One region of the Streptomyces sp. NPDC001568 genome, then DNA from elsewhere that is predicted to be linked to it. Evidence: predicted binding sites of a transcription regulator. Region 1 holds the regulator's gene; the other holds the start of a gene.
The links. The regulator HspR, encoded in region 1, represses chaperone genes until heat shock. The targets are predictions, from matches to a motif close to TTGAGNNNNNNNNNCTCAA.
Positions count from the first base shown of each region.

Region 2: lon (endopeptidase La) is a predicted target of HspR. The motif match lies at 6,524-6,542, and genes of this name have one in related genera.

Region 1 is NZ_JBIAVF010000003.1:73,761-81,431, forward strand. It holds gene clpB (ATP-dependent chaperone ClpB) at 1-2,590, opposite strand, end outside; gene ACFY0I_RS06130 (pyridoxamine 5'-phosphate oxidase family protein) at 2,736-3,140, shown strand; gene ACFY0I_RS06135 ((2Fe-2S)-binding protein) at 3,335-3,649, opposite strand; gene ACFY0I_RS06140 (hypothetical protein) at 3,649-3,966, opposite strand; gene ACFY0I_RS06145 (helix-turn-helix transcriptional regulator) at 4,069-5,103, shown strand; gene ACFY0I_RS06150 (heat shock protein transcriptional repressor HspR) at 5,238-5,690, opposite strand; gene dnaJ (molecular chaperone DnaJ) at 5,692-6,876, opposite strand; gene grpE (nucleotide exchange factor GrpE) at 6,916-7,581, opposite strand; gene dnaK (molecular chaperone DnaK) at 7,581-7,671, opposite strand, start outside.
Region 2 is NZ_JBIAVF010000001.1:621,304-628,974, forward strand. It holds gene ACFY0I_RS02920 (multifunctional oxoglutarate decarboxylase/oxoglutarate dehydrogenase thiamine pyrophosphate-binding subunit/dihydrolipoyllysine-residue succinyltransferase subunit) at 1-61, opposite strand, end outside; gene ACFY0I_RS02925 (ATP-binding protein) at 320-1,453, opposite strand; gene ACFY0I_RS02930 (response regulator transcription factor) at 1,450-2,190, opposite strand; gene ACFY0I_RS02935 (hypothetical protein) at 2,401-2,976, opposite strand; gene ACFY0I_RS02940 (hypothetical protein) at 3,094-4,413, shown strand; gene ACFY0I_RS02945 (sulfurtransferase) at 4,637-5,536, shown strand; gene ACFY0I_RS02950 (DUF4097 family beta strand repeat-containing protein) at 5,631-6,404, shown strand; gene lon (endopeptidase La) at 6,565-7,671, shown strand, end outside.

The DNA of each region.
Region 1 (7,671 bases):
GTCCGACCAGCAGGTCTTCCCCGGCGACGTCGACGCGTACGGTGTCCCCCTCCCGGACCTCGCCGGACAGGATCTCCTTGGCCAGCCGGTCCCCGATCGCGGTCTGGATCAGGCGGCGCAGCGGCCTGGCGCCGTACGCGGGGTCGTTGCCCTTGTCCGCGAGCCAGGCCAGGGCCTGCGGCGTGATGTCGAGGGTCAGGCGGCGGTCGGCGAGCCGCTGGGCGAGGCGGCCGATCTGGAGCTCGGCGATGTGGGCCAGCTCGTCCCTGCCGAGGGCGGAGAAGACCACCAGGTCGTCGAGCCGGTTCAGGAACTCCGGCTTGAAGGAGGCGCGGACCACGTCCAGGACGCGGGCCTTCTTGTCCTCCGCCGAGGTCGCCGGGTCCGTCAGGAACTGGCTGCCCAGGTTCGAGGTGAGGATCAAGATGGTGTTGCGGAAGTCCACGGTGCGGCCCTGGCCGTCCGTGAGGCGGCCGTCGTCCAGCACCTGGAGCAGGACGTCGAACACCTCCGGGTGCGCCTTCTCGACCTCGTCGAGCAGGACGACGCTGTACGGGCGGCGGCGGACGGCCTCGGTGAGCTGGCCGCCCTCCTCGTAGCCGACGTAGCCGGGCGGGGCGCCGACGAGGCGGGCCACGCTGTGCTTCTCGCCGTACTCCGACATGTCGATGCGGATCATGGCCCGCTCGTCGTCGAAGAGGAAGTCGGCGAGGGCCTTGGCCAACTCCGTCTTGCCGACGCCGGTCGGGCCGAGGAAGAGGAACGAGCCGGTCGGGCGGTCCGGGTCGGCGATGCCGGCGCGGGTGCGGCGCACGGCGTCGGAGACGGCCCGTACGGCCTCCTGCTGGCCGATCAGGCGGCGGCCCAGCTCGTCCTCCATGCGGAGCAGCTTCTGGGTCTCGCCCTCCAGCAGCCGCCCGGCGGGGATGCCGGTCCAGGCGCCGACCACGTCGGCGATGTCGTCCGGGCCGACCTCGTCCTTGACCATGCTGTCCTTGGCGGCGTCGCCGCCCTTGGACGCGGCCTCCTCCTCGGTGGCCTCGGCCAGCTCGCGCTCCAGCGCGGGGATCTCCCCGTAGAGCAGCTGGGAGGCGGAGTCGAAGTCCCCGTCGCGCTGGGCGCGCTCGGCCTGGCCGCGCAGGTCGTCCAGGCGTTCCTTGAGTTCGCCGACCCGGTTGAGGGACTGCTTCTCCTTCTCCCAGCGGGCGGTGAGGCCCCGCAGGTCCTCCTCCTTGTCGGCCAGGTCCTTGCGCAGCCGCTCCAGGCGTTCGCGGGAGGCGGCGTCGGACTCGTTCTTCAGCGCCAGCTCCTCCATGCGGAGCCGGTCCACGGAGCGCTGGAGCTCGTCGATCTCGACGGGCGAGGAGTCGATCTCCATGCGGAGCCGGGACGCGGCCTCGTCGACGAGGTCGATGGCCTTGTCGGGGAGGAAGCGGGAGGTGATGTACCGGTCGGAGAGGGTGGCCGCGGCGACGAGGGCGCTGTCGTTGATGACGACCTTGTGGTGGGCCTCGTAGCGACCCTTGAGCCCGCGCAGGATCGCGATGGTGTCCTCGACGCTGGGCTCGGCGACCAGCACCTGCTGGAAGCGGCGCTCCAGCGCCGGGTCCTTCTCGATGCGCTCGCGGTACTCGTCCAGCGTGGTCGCGCCGACCATGCGCAGTTCGCCGCGGGCCAGCATCGGCTTGAGCATGTTGCCCGCGTCCATGGCGGAGTCGCCGCCGGCGCCCGCGCCGACGACGGTGTGCAGCTCGTCGATGAAGGTGATGATCTGACCGTCGCTCGACTTGATCTCCGCGAGCACGGTCTTGAGGCGCTCCTCGAACTCGCCGCGGTACTTGGCGCCGGCGACCATCGCGCCCAGGTCGAGGGAGACCAGGCGCTTGTTCTTCAGGGATTCGGGGACGTCGCCCTTGACGATGCGCTGGGCGAGGCCCTCGACGACGGCGGTCTTGCCGACGCCGGGCTCGCCGATGAGCACCGGGTTGTTCTTCGTACGGCGCGACAGGACCTGGACGACGCGCCGGATCTCGTGGTCGCGGCCGATGACCGGGTCGAGCTTGCCCTCGCGGGCCGCGGCCGTGAAGTCCGTACCGAACTTCTCCAAGGCCTTGTACTGACCCTCGGGGTCGGGGCTGGTCACCCGCCGTCCTCCTCGTGCGTTCTCGAAGGCGGACAGCAGCTTCTTCGCGGTCGCGCCCTGGGCGGAAAGGACCTCACCGGCCGGTCCGCCCTTGGCGGCGACGGCGATGAGGAGGTGTTCGGTGGAGAGGTACTCGTCCCCGAGCCGGCCGGCCTCGGCGTCGGCCTCGGCGAGTACGGCGAGCAGGTCGCGGCTGGGCTGCGGGGGCGCGACCGTGGAGCCCGTGACGCTGGGCAGGGCGGCGAGCAGGCGGTCCGCACCCGCGCGGACCGCGGCCTGGTCGGCCTCGGTCGCGGCGAGCAGGTCGGTGACGTTCTCGTTGTCCTCGCCGGCGAGCAGCGCCAGCAGCAGGTGGGCGGGGGTCAGGTCGGCGTGGCCGTCCTTGACGGCCCTGCTGGTGGCTGCGTTCAGGGCGGCACGGCTCTTGTTGGTCAGCTCTGCGTCCACGTGCGGCTTCTCCTCTCCGACGGGAATGACGGTGCGTGGTCCGGGGCGTGACCCGGTACGTGACTCTGACAGATTCAGCGTCTGCAAAGTTGAGTCTATTCCACTCAAGGCTGAGCGCGGCACGCTTCGCACGTACTCTCGGCCCATGTCCCATGACGTACTCAACCCGACGTCCGAGTACCTCGCCTTCTGGCGGGAGCGGCACGTCTGCACCCTGACCACCCCCCGCCCCGACGGGACGCCGCACGTGGTGCCGGTGGGCGTGACGTACGACCCGGCGGCGGGGCTGGCCCGGGTGATCAGCAACCGGCACAGCAAGAAGGTGCGCAACATCCTGGCGTCGCCCGACGGGGCCGCGAGGGTGGCGGTGTGCCAGATGGAGGGGCGGCGCTGGGCCACCCTGGAGGGCCGGGCGGTGATCCGCGCCGACGAGGCGTCGGTGGCCGACGCCGTGGCGCGCTACGCGGAGCGCTACGGGAGGACGCCCTCACCCAACCCCGACCGGGTCGTCATGGAGATCACCCTCGACCGGGCCATGGGCCGTGCCTGAGCCGGGCCCCGGGCGGGCCCGGCATCACGAAGGGCCGGGCCCGGGCCACGAGGACGAACTTCCACGGGGCGAACTGATTGTCCGGTTCAACCACTGGACGCGGACATCACAACGGCGCCATCGTGGTCAGGTCCACGATGGCGCCGTTGTGTGGGGGAAGCGCCTGGGCGATCTGCAACGACGGGGGGATCGCGTCAGGCACTGCGGGGGGTGGCGGCGGTGATGTCGGGTTCGAAGAGCTGGTGGTCGCGCTGATCGAGATTGACGAAGACCATGCCGTACCGAACTTCGCAGCGAACGGGCTGCGGTGCGCCCCGGGGGCGGCGCAGGCAGCGGTAGGCACGGACGTCCTCGTCCTCCTCGCGCACGACGACGATCGGCTGGCCGAACAGGGTGACCATCAACGAATCGCCGGAGTGGGGAATGGCGGTGGCGAGATCGATGAACTGCCATCCGGACCGGTAGGCGGAGGCCATCTCGCGGCGGAAGTCGCGGTCGTCGGGGGTCATCAGAGCGCCTTCACGGGCGCGATGTTCCAGCCGCTGTCCGGCTCTCCGGCGGGCCGGGTGTTCCAGCCGCTGTCGGGTTCGCCGGCGGGTGTGTCGTTCCAGCCGCTGTCGGGTTCACCTGCGGGAGCGGCGTTCCAGCCGCTGTCGGCCGGCGCGACGTTCCAACCGCTGTCCGACTTACCCTTCGGCACGATATTCCAGCCGCTGTCACTGGCCAGTGCGTTCCCCGCATCGCCATTGACGGCGCTGACTGCCCCAAATACCGCAACAGCGGAGAAAACAACGGCAAGCGCCGAGCGAAGCATTCTCTTGTACATGGTCGGCTTCGTCCTCACTTGATGGAATCCTCTCCCCCGCACGTCAGACCATGGCTCATTCAGGCACGTTACGGCCACAGGGACGATGCATCATGTTCTTGCATGTTCAGGACCCTGGGGGGTGGAGATTTGCCCATAAACGACACAAACCCGACACATCCCCACCCCGTCACATCCATGTGCGACGAGGGGGCTCGACTTTACGCGGCGGCTCTGAGCACCGGCCGGGTACCTCGTAGCGAGGTGGAAAACATCCCCTGCCTGCTCGAATTCGCTCTGCTGCGCCCCGACCCGGATGACGCGAACCAGCTCCGCGCGGTTCCCCCGGCGGTCGCCCTCGCCCAGCGCCTGCATCCTCTCGAACGGGAGATCCAGGACCGTCGGCGCAGCGCGATCGACCTCACCGATGCATTCGAGCCGTTCCTCACCATCAGTGCGCAGAACCCCGCCAACACGCACGCCATCACCGTGCTGGAGGGCTTCGACCAGATCAACGCCGCCCTCGACCTGGCGACGGCCGAGTGCCACACGGAGATGCTGACGGTCCAGCCCGGCGGTGCCCGGCCGTCCTACGCCCTCACCGAGGCCCTGGAACGGGACGCCCCGCTCATCGACCGCGGCGTCAGCATCCGGACCCTCTACCAGCACACCGCCCGGCACAGCCAGGGCACGCTCGCCTACGTGGACCGCATCTCCACGGGCAAGGTCGAGATCCGCACCCTCGAGGAACTCATCGAGCGGCTGATCGTGTTCGACCGCACCGTGGCGTTCATCCCCGTCAGCGACGACCGTCGGGTCGCACTGGAGCTGCGCCACCCCGGGTTGGTCGACTACCTCATCAAGGTCTTCGAGCAGTTGTGGCGGCGCGCCGTGCCGCTCAGCCAGGAAGTTACATACACCCACCGGCCCGACGGCATCTCGGGCGTGCAGCGCTCCATCGCCCAGCTGCTGGTCGAGGGGCACGTGGACGAGGCCATCGCCCGGCGCCTGGGGATGAACGTACGGACCTGCCGCGCGCACATCGCCAAGTTGGCCACCGCCCTGGGCAGCGGCAGCCGCGCCCAGCTGGGCTTCCTCATCGCCCGGTCGGGCATCCTGCGCGACTCGGCGGGACCGCCGCCGCTGCCGGAGCCCTGAGCGGCCCGGGGAGGGGCTCCCGGCCCGAGAGGGGCCGACGGGCCCGGCATATGCCCCGCAGTGCGCGGAAGGCCCCTCCCGGAGCGTTCCGGGAGGGGCCCTCCGCGCACTGCGGGCCGGGCGGCGCCCGGTGGTCAGTCCAGGGGGCGCTTGGGGCCGGGCCGCCAGACGACCAGGGCACTGCCCGGCTGCGGAGCCTGGTACGGGACCAGGTCGCGCCGGTACGAGGCGTGCACCTGGGCCTCGCGGGCCTGGAGGGCGGCGGCCGCCCCGTCCACGGCCGAGGACAGTTCGGCGACGCGCTGCTGGAGCGCGGCCACCTGGTTCTCCAGTTCGATGATCCGCTTGATCCCGGCGAGATTGATGCCCTCGTCCTGGGACAGCGCCTGCACGGTGCGCAGGAGCTCGATGTCCCGGGCCGAGTAGCGCCGGCCGCGGCCGGCCGTACGGTCCGGGGAGACCAGGCCGAGACGGTCGTACTGGCGGAGGGTCTGCGGATGCAGGCCCGAGAGCTGGGCGGCCACCGAGATCACGTAGACCGGGGTGTCGTCGGTCAGCTGGTAATGGATCCTGCGGCGGCCGTCCATCTCATGCTCCCTTCACCGACTCGAACAGCGCGGCGCGCGGGTCCTCGGGATCCGTCGCGTCGCGATACATCTCCAGGGCCTCGCGGGCCTTGTCGGACAGCTCCGTCGGGACCGTGACCTCCACCGTGACGAGGAGGTCGCCACGGGTGCCGTCCTTGCGGACCGCGCCCTTGCCGCGAGCCCGCATCGTACGACCGCCGGGCGTGCCCGGGGGGAGTTTCAGGGTGACCGCCGGACCGTTCAGGGTCGGCACCTTGATCTCGGCACCGAGGGCGGCCTCCGCGAAGGTCACCGGGACGGTCACCGTGAGGTTGTCGTCCTTGCGGCCGAACACCGGGTGCCCGTCGACGTGGACCACCACGTAGAGGTCGCCCGCCGGACCGCCGCGCTCGCCCGGGGCGCCCTTGCCGCGCAGCCGGATCCGCTGGCCGTCGAAGACGCCCGCCGGGATCCGGACCTGCATGGTCCGCGAACTGCGGGCGCGCCCGCTGCCCTTGCAGACGTCGCAGGGGGTCTCCGCGATGAGGCCGCGGCCCTTGCAGTCCGCGCAGGGGTCGGTCAGCGAGAACCCGCCGCCGCTGCCCCGCGAGACCTGGCCGGTGCCAACGCACGTCGGGCACACCCGGGGGGTGCCGTTCTTGTCGCCGGTTCCGGAACACGCCTTGCAGGGCGACTGCGAGGACATCCGCAGCGGAACGGTCGCGCCGTCCACGGCCTCCGTGAAGGAGAGCGTGACCTCGGACTCGATGTCCTGGCCGCGGCGCGGCTGGGTACGGGTGCCCGGACCCGGGCCGGTGCCGCGGTTGAACAGGCCGCCGAAGACGTCGCCCAGGCCGCCGCCGAAGCCGCCGCCCGGACCGCCCTGTGGCTGCTGACCTCCGAAGAGGTCACCGAGGTCGAAGTTGAACGAGCCGCCGGCGCCGCCGGGACCGGGGCGGAAGCCACCGTTCCCGAACAGCGCGCGGGCCTCGTCGTACTCCTTGCGCTTCTTGGCGTCGCCGAGGATGTCGTTCGCCTCGGAAATCTCCTTGAAGCGCTCCTCGGCCGAGGCGTCGCCCTTGTTGGCGTCCGGGTGGAACTCGCGTGCGAGCTTCCGGTACGCCTTCTTGATCTCGGCCTCGGTCGCGTCCTTCGGGACACCGAGGACCTTGTAGTAGTCCTTCTCGACGAAGTCCTTCGTGCTCATCCCCGGTGGCCCTCCTCTCGGTTCCCTACATGGTGGACGTCAGCCCTTGTCGGGGGCATCCGTGTCCTTGTCGGACGGCGTGTCGCCGTCTGCGGACTCGGACTTGCCCGCTGCCGCGCCCGGCTGGGGCTCGGCCACCGCGACCCGCGCGGGGCGGATCGTCCGCTCGCCGATCCGGTAGCCCGGCTGCAGGATCGCCACGCAGGTGTCCTCGGTGACATCCGGCGCGTACGAGTGCATCAGGGCCTCGTGGATCGTCGGGTCGAAGGGCTCGCCCTCCTTGCCGAACTGCTGCAGCCCCATCTTGGCGGCGGCACTCTCCAGCGATTCGGACACCGACTTGAAGCCGCCGACCAGTTCGCCATGCTCCCGTGCCCGGCCGATGTCGTCCAGGGTCGGGAGGAGCTCCGTCAGGAGGGACGCGACCGCGATCTCCTTGACGGCGATCCGGTCCCGCTCCACGCGACGGCGGTAGTTCTGGTACTCGGCCTGGAGCCGCTGGAGGTCCGCGGTGCGCTCGGAGAGCGCCGTACGGGCCTGGTCCAGCTGCGCCAGCAGGGCCACGTCAGCCGCTGCGGATTCCCCGGCCGGGGCCGCGGCCTCCTCCTCGGAGGAAGCTGCGGCCTTCGACTCGGCGGCGTCGTCGGGCGTGCCGTCGGCGGGGACTTCGGGCTTCTCGTCGAATCCCGGGGTCTCCTCCGGCATCAGGCAGCGCCACCCTTCGGCTTCTCGTCGTCGACGATCTCGGCGTCGACGACGTCGTCGTCGGCCTTGGCCTGGCCGGCGTCACCTGCG
Region 2 (7,671 bases), on a different contig from region 1:
TCTTCCCACGCTCTGCTGTTTCGGTCGTGGTGCTCGGGTTACTGGGGGACTGTGGCGACACGGCGGCAACCGCCCTCTTCCGCTTCACAAGGTATGGACAGCGGTGATAAAGGCTACGCCTCCCCGGCCACCCAATGCAGGCCGGGCGGGACTTCCGTCGTGCAGGTCACATCGAACGGCGGGTTTCGCCGCCTGGAATGGCGGGAAACAAGCGTGGTTCGGGTAGCCGACACCCAGGTTGCGGCCTCCATGGCTTCGCACCCCTGACGACCCCGGGCACATGTGGCCGAGATCATGTCCTTCCCACTCGAACCCTACGTCAAGACGACGCCGGTGAGCTGCCCGGAAGAGTGACAAGGATTCGGCAACCTCGTGACGATTCGGCCACGCCGATGGCACCGCCGTGCAGGCCCACGGCCCACTGGGCGATCGCCAGCCCCAGCCCGGTGCCCCCGTCGCCGCTCCGCGCGGCCCCCCGGTTGAACCGCTCGAAGACCCGGTGCCGCTCGGCCTCCGGAATGCCCGGACCCTCGTCCACGACCTCCAGCTCCAGGCTCCCCGGCTCCTCCCCGGCCCGCGCCCGCACCGTGACCCGGCCGTGCGGCGGACTGTGCTTGACCGCGTTGTCGATCAGGTTGGCCACCACCTGGTGCAGCCGCTCCGCGTCCGCGTACGCCGTCAGCACCGGCGGGAACACGTCGAGGTGGAGGTGCACGTCGTTACGGGTGTGCCCGCCCGACCCGGTGGTCAGCCCCGGTCGCCCGGCGGCCGCCAGCCCCGACTCCTTCAACACCCCCGACAGGTACGGCCACACCTCGAACCGGCGCGCCCGCAGCGGCACCACCCCGTTGTCGACCCGGGACAGGTCCAGCAGCGTCTCCACCAACCGGCCCAGCCGCTCCGTCTGCTTCAGCATCGTCCGCATGGTCTCCGGATCGGCGGCCGAAACCCCGTCCACCACGTTCTCCAGCACCGCGCGCAACGCCGCGATCGGCGTCCGCAGCTCGTGCGAGACGTTCGCGACCAGCTCCTTGCGGTGCCGGTCCACCGCCTCCAGGTCGTCCGCCATCAGATTGATCGTCGTGGCCAGGTCACCGAGCTCGTCCCGGCGACCCGCCCCGCGCACCCGGCGGGTGTAGTCCCCCTGGGAGATCGCCCGCGCCACCCGCGTCATGTCGTCCAGCGGCGCCGTCAGGCCGTGCGCCACGAACTGCGTGATCAGCATCGAGGCGATCACCGAGAACACCGTGATGAACCGCAGCTCGGTGTCGGTGCGCAGGGCCACCAGCAGCAGCCCCGTCGTGATGAACACCGAGACCACGACGAGCGTGCCCAGCTTCGTCTTGATGGAGAACGGCGAGTACGGCCGCAGCCCGCCCGCCGACCGCCCGACGGGCGCCCGGGTACCGGGACGCCGGCCGCCCGGCCGGCGCTGCGCAGTGCCGCCGCTCATGCCTGGGCCGGGGTCTCCAGGGCGTACCCGACGCCGTGGACCGTACGGATCCGCTCCGCCCCGATCTTGCGGCGCAGCGCCTTGATGTGACTGTCGACCGTACGGGTCCCGGACGCGTCGGCCCAGTCCCACACCTCGGCCAGCAGCTGCTCCCGGGACAGCACCGCCCGCGGGGTCCCGGCCAGGCACACCAGCAGGTCGAACTCCGTCGGCGTCAGGTGCACGTCCTCGGCCTGCACCCGGACCCGCCGCTGCGCGTGGTCGATCTCCAGGTCGCCCAGACGCAGGGTCGCCCCGCGCGGGGCGTGCGCGGCCAGCGTGGCCCGCTCCACCCGCCGCAGCAGTACGTGGACCCGCGCCGCCAGCTCCCGCATGGAGAACGGCTTCGTCATGTAGTCGTCGGCCCCGACCCCGAGGCCCACCAGCATGTCGGTCTCGTCGTCGCGGGCGGTGAGCATCAGCACCGGAACCGGCCGCTGCGCCTGGACCCGGCGGCACACCTCCAGCCCGTCGAAGCCGGGCAGCATGACGTCCAGTACCAGCAGCTCGGGCAGCCAGCTCTCGGCCGCGGCGACCGCCGCCGGACCGTCGTACGCCGTCTGCACCTGGAAGCCCTCGGCGCGCAGCCGGGCCGAGATGGCGTCGGCGATGGTGCGGTCGTCCTCGACCACGAGCACGCGCCGCTGGGCGCCCGGGGTGGCCGCGGCGCCCGTGTGGGTGGTGTGTGTCTGTTCCATGTCCCGCCCCTGAAGATCCCGCGTGATGGGGTGCAGCGTAGAGGAGCCACCGGCCTGCGGCTATGCACGGTTCGGACAGGCCGTACCGGGCCGCGACCACCGCCACGGCCCACCGCGGGGGCGGTGGGGGCCGTGTGCGCGGCCCTTCGCGGGCCCGAGGGTCCCGCCCGACGGGGCCGCCGGTGACGTACCTCACCGCGCGGGCGCGGGTCAGGGAGAGGGCTCGAAGGGCGGGAGCCGGTCCAGGACCGTCGTCAGGCCCGGAGTCAGCGAGGACTGGTCGGAGGTGACCTCGGTGCCGGCGTGGACGAAGGCGTACACGAAGCCGTCGAAGACGGGCCGGTCGGCCGTCGCGACCCGGGGCAGCCGCGGCAGGTCGGCCTCGCGCAGGGCGCCGCGCAGCGCCTCCAGTCCGGCCGGCGTCAGCTTCCCCGCGCCGTCCGGACGGCCCTGCCCGTCCAGGCGGGCCCAGGAGCCGTCGCCCTCGACGACCAGGGTGTGGGTACGGCCGGCGTAGCCGCCGGTACGGGAGGCCCGCAGGAGGGTCACGCGGGCGGGGGGCGGGGCCGTGCTCGCGGACGGGGTGTCGCCGGCGCCGGGGGCCACCGGGGCGCTCGTGGCCGGCTTCGGGTCGGGGCCCCCGGCCGGATCCGGGGTCGTGCCCGCGCCGCAGCCCGCCAGGGCCACCGCGGCCAGCACCAGCGCCGCGGCTGCCGCCGCCGTGCGCGCCGGCCGTGCCGTGCGCGCCGGCCGTGCCGGTGCCTTCGTCGTTCGGAACGCTCGCACACCCACCTCCGCGGGTCTCGGCCCCGACCCCGAGTATGGAGTGCCCCTCGCCCCGTCCGAAAGCATCCGGAGGCCGTCATCCGCCGCATCGCCCCCTGGCGCGTGGTCCCCGCGGCCGTGGCCCTGCTCCTCGGCCTGTGGGGGCTGCGGCGCGGTCCCGCCGGCGGCAGCATGTGGCGCGACGAATCCGTCACCTGGCAGGTGGCCCACCGGCCGCTGACCGGCCTGTGGGAACTCCTCGGGCAGGTCGACGCCGTCCACGGCCTCCACTACCTGCTGATGCACGGGGTGTTCGCCCTCGGGGACGGCGGCCTGTGGGCGCTGCGGCTGCCCTCGGTCGCCGGCACGGCCCTCGCCGCCGCCGGAGTGGCCGCGGTCGCGCACCGGGCGGCGGGGGACCGGGCCGCGCTGTTGGCCGGGACCGCCTACGCCGCTCTGCCGCCCGTGCAGATGTACGCGCAGGAGGGGCGCTCGTACGCGCTCGTCGCGGCCGCCGTGGTCTGGGCGACGTACCTGATGCTGTGCGGGCGTTGGGCCGCGTACGCGCCGGTGCTGCTCCTCGGTTGTTGGCTGCACGAGTTCGCCGTCCTCGCGCTGCTCGCCCACGCCCCGGTCGCCCGGCACTCGCGCGGCTGGCGGTGGAGCGCCGCCGCGGTCCTCGCCGGTCTGCTGCCGCTCGCGGTGGTCAGCGCCCGGCAGGCGCAGCAGCAGTTGGGCTGGCTCGGCCGGCCGTCCTGGCAGGACTGGGCGGCGTACGGGGTCCTGACGCTCGCCGTGCTGCTGCTCGCGCGGAAGGCACCGGCGGACGAACGGGACCTCGTACGGGTCGCCGTGCCGCTCGCGCTGCTCCCGCCGGGGCTGCTGATGGCCGTTTCGCTCGTCCACCCCTGGTACGTCGACCGGTACGTCCTCTACTCCCTGACCGGCCTCGCCCTGCTCGCCGGGGCGCGGCTCGCGCGGGCGCGGGGGGTGTGGCCGTGGCTGCTGGTGGCCGCGCTGGCCGTGCCGTTCGGGATGTGGTCGGCGTGGCTGCGGACCCCGGACAGCCGCAAGGACGACGTCCTCGCGGTGGCCGCCGCCGTCCGCGAGCGGGCCCGGCCCGGGGACGCCGTCCTGTTCATGCCGTCCCGGCGGCGGGAGTGGCTGCTGTCCTCGCCCGACGCGTACGCGGGCCTGCGCGACGTCGCCCTGGAGCGCACTCCGGCCGACTCGCGCAGCCTCCAGGGCACCGAGCGCACGCCGGACGCCATCCGCTCCGCGCTGGTCGCCTCCCCCCGGGTGATCGCCCTCCTGGACCCGGCCGGCCAGCCCCTGGACCCCTACCCCCACGAAGCCGCCAAGCGCGAAGCCCTGGCGTCCTCCTTCACCCTGTGCTCGATGACCCCGGTACGGGGGGCGCGCGTCGCGGTGTACGCCCGACCGGGCGGCTGCGGCTGACGCCGGGGCGGGCACCGCGGCGGGGGAGGGGCGGGGCGCGGCGGGGTTCGGGCGGCGGCAGGGGTTCGGGCGCCGCCGGAGTCCGGGGCGGCGCCGGGGTCCGGCGGCGCAGGCGGCGGAAAACTCCGCGACCGGGCGGGCGTTCGGCGCGAGGATGACCCGACCACGCCGCGCGGCGGGCCCCGTCCCGTCGCCGAGCCCCGCCGATCCTCCGGAGTTGCCCATGCCGCCGTCAGTGGAACCCAGGCCCACCCCTGCCGCCGCCCGGACCGGGGTCGGCGCGTTGCCGGGCCCCCTCGTCGGGGCGCGGTGGGTCGCGGAGCGGCTCGGTGGACCCGGGTTGGTGCTCTTCGACGCCTCCGTCGGGGCCCACCGGGGAGCGGAGCGTCGGATTCCGGGAGCGCGGCCCTTCGACCTCGACGGCGCCCTGTCCGACCACACCGCCGCCGCCCCGCACACGATGCCCGGACCCGAGGACTTCACCGGGGCGATGCGCGGCCTCGGCGTCGACGACACCGACACCGTGGTCGTCTACGACGGCGCCGGGATCTACTCCAGCGCCCGCGCCTGGTGGATGCTGTGCGCGATGGGCTTCGACCGGGTCGCCGTCCTGGACGGCGGCCTGCCCGCCTGGACGGCCGCCGCACTGCCCGTCGAGGAGTCCGCGCCGGCGTACGCGGGTCCGTCCGGCTCCTTCACCGCCCGGCCGCGCCCCGGGCTGGTGGTGGACGCCGACACCGTCGCGAAGGCCCTGACCGACCCGGCCGCGACCGTGTTCGACGCCCGGACCCGGGGCCGGTTCGCCGGAACCGCCCCCGAGCCGCGCGAGGGCCTGCGCGGAGGCCACATGCCGGGTGCGGTGAACCTCCCCTTCGGGGAACTCCAACGCCCCGACGGGCTGATGCTCCCCGCGGCCGAACTCCGGGCCGCCTTCGCACCGCTGACCGGGGCCGGGCAGCGGCTCCACTTCAGCTGCGGATCCGGGGTCACGGCGTGCGTCCTCGCCCTCGGCGCCTCGCTGGCCGGGTACCGGGACCTGGCGGTGTACGACGGCTCGTGGAGCGAATGGGGCGACCCCTCCGGCGGCCGACCGGTGGCGACCGGCACCCCGGCGGGCGACTGACCGCGGGGCTCCGCCTCCCCCGGGGGATAACCCCACCCCCGGCCCGGGTACCGGCACCAGCGTGGTCGGCGGGGCGGGTCGACAGACTTGCCGCATGGCATCCGACACCGCATCAGCCCTGCTCGCCCGCAAGACGGTCGGCGCCACGGCGGTCGCCGTGCTGCTCCTCCTCGCGGGGTGCTCCGTCGACGGCATCGGGGTGAAGACGCACCCGAAAACCGTCGACGCCGACGCCACCGTCACCGAGGCGGTCACGGCCGTCGAGGTCAGCGACGGGCGGCGCGGCTCCGTCGAGGTGACGGCAGGCGCCGGCCCCGGGGTCGTCGTCCGCCGGACCGTGCACTACCGCGGGGACACCGCGCCGACGCCCGGCAGGCGGGTGACGGACGGGGTCCTCACCTTCACCACCGGCTGCGCGGACACCTGCTGGGTCGACTACCGCCTGGAGGTCCCCGCCACCGCGAAGGTCAAGGTCGGCACCAGCAGCGGCCGCATCACGGTGACGGGCGTCGCGGCGGCCGAGCTGACCTCCGAGTCCGGGGACGTGCGGGCCGACGGGATCGCGGGCCCGCTGAAGGTCCGTACGTCCTCCGGCTCGATCACCGGCGCCGCCCTGTCCGGGACGGAGGCCGACGTCCGCTCCGAATCGGGCGACGCCCGCCTCGGCTTCAGCGTGGTCCCGGTCTCGGTGAGCGCCGTCACCACCTCCGGCGACGTCACGCTCCGCGTCCCGCGGGCCCCGTACCAACTCGCCGGGTCCAGCACCTCCGGCGACCGCGACATCACCCTGCCGCACGCCCCCGGCGCCCCGTCCCGCCTGCGCCTCGAATCCACCTCGGGCGACGTGGAAGCCGCCGCCCTGACCTGAGGCACCCGGCCCGCCTCCCCCCGACCCCGGACTTTCCCCGCCGCCCGCCTCCACGGGCCCCGGAAGCCCGTTCGCCCCCGGCGAACGCACCTTGGGGAACATTGGGGGGCTCACGTGCATTGAGTCGGCATAGCTCAAGTTCACTGCCGGAGGGAAGATCATGGCTTCGACGTCCGTACCGCTCACCCTGCCCGTGCTGCCGCTGGACGACGAGGTCGTGCTGCCCGGGATGGTCGTTCCGCTGGACCTGTCCGACGCCGAGGTGCGCGCCGCCGTGGAGGCCGCGCAGGCCGCCGCCGGGACCGGGAGCGCCAAGCCCCGGGTACTGCTGGTGCCGCGCGTCGACGGGACGTACGCGGGCACCGGCGTGCTCGGCACCGTCGAGCAGGTCGGCCGACTCTCCGACGGGGACCCGGGCGCCCTGATCCGCGGCCGGGGTCGCGTCCGCATCGGCGCCGGGACCACCGGCCCGGGCGCCGCCCTGTGGGTGGAGGGCGAGACCGTCGACGAGCAGGAGCCCGAGCCGCTGCCCGGCGCCGTCGCCGAGCTGGTCACCGAGTACAAGGCGCTCGCCACCAGCTGGCTGAAGAAGCGCGGGGCCTGGCAGGTCGTCGACCGGGTGCAGCAGATCGAGGGCGTCTCCGCGCTCGCCGACAACGCCGGCTACTCGCCGTTCCTGACCGTGGCCCAGAAGGTGGAGCTGCTGGAGACCGCCGACCCCGTCGCCCGGCTCCGCCTCGCCGTCCGGTGGCTCAGCGACCACCTCGCCGAACAGGACGTCGCCGAGTCCATCGCCAAGGACGTGCAGGACGGGGTCGACAAGCAGCAGCGCGAGTTCCTGCTGCGCCGCCAGCTGGACGCCGTCCGCAAGGAGCTGCGCGAGCTCAACGGGGAGGAGGCCGGTGAGGAGTCGGACGACTACCGGGCCCGCGTCGAGGCCGCCGACCTGCCCGAGAAGGTCCGCGAAGCCGCGCTCAAGGAGGTCGAGAAGCTCGAACGGTCCAGCGACCAGAGCCCGGAGGGCTCCTGGATCCGGACCTGGCTCGACACCGTCCTCGAACTGCCCTGGAACGAGCGCACCGAGGACGCCTACGACATCCGCGGCGCCCGCGCGGTCCTCGACGCCGAGCACGCCGGGCTGAGCGACGTGAAGGACCGCATCACCGAGTACCTCGCCGTGCGCAAGCGTCGCGGCGAGCGCGGCATGGGCGTCATCGGCGGTCGCCGCGGCGGGGCCGTACTGGCCCTCGTCGGCCCGCCCGGCGTC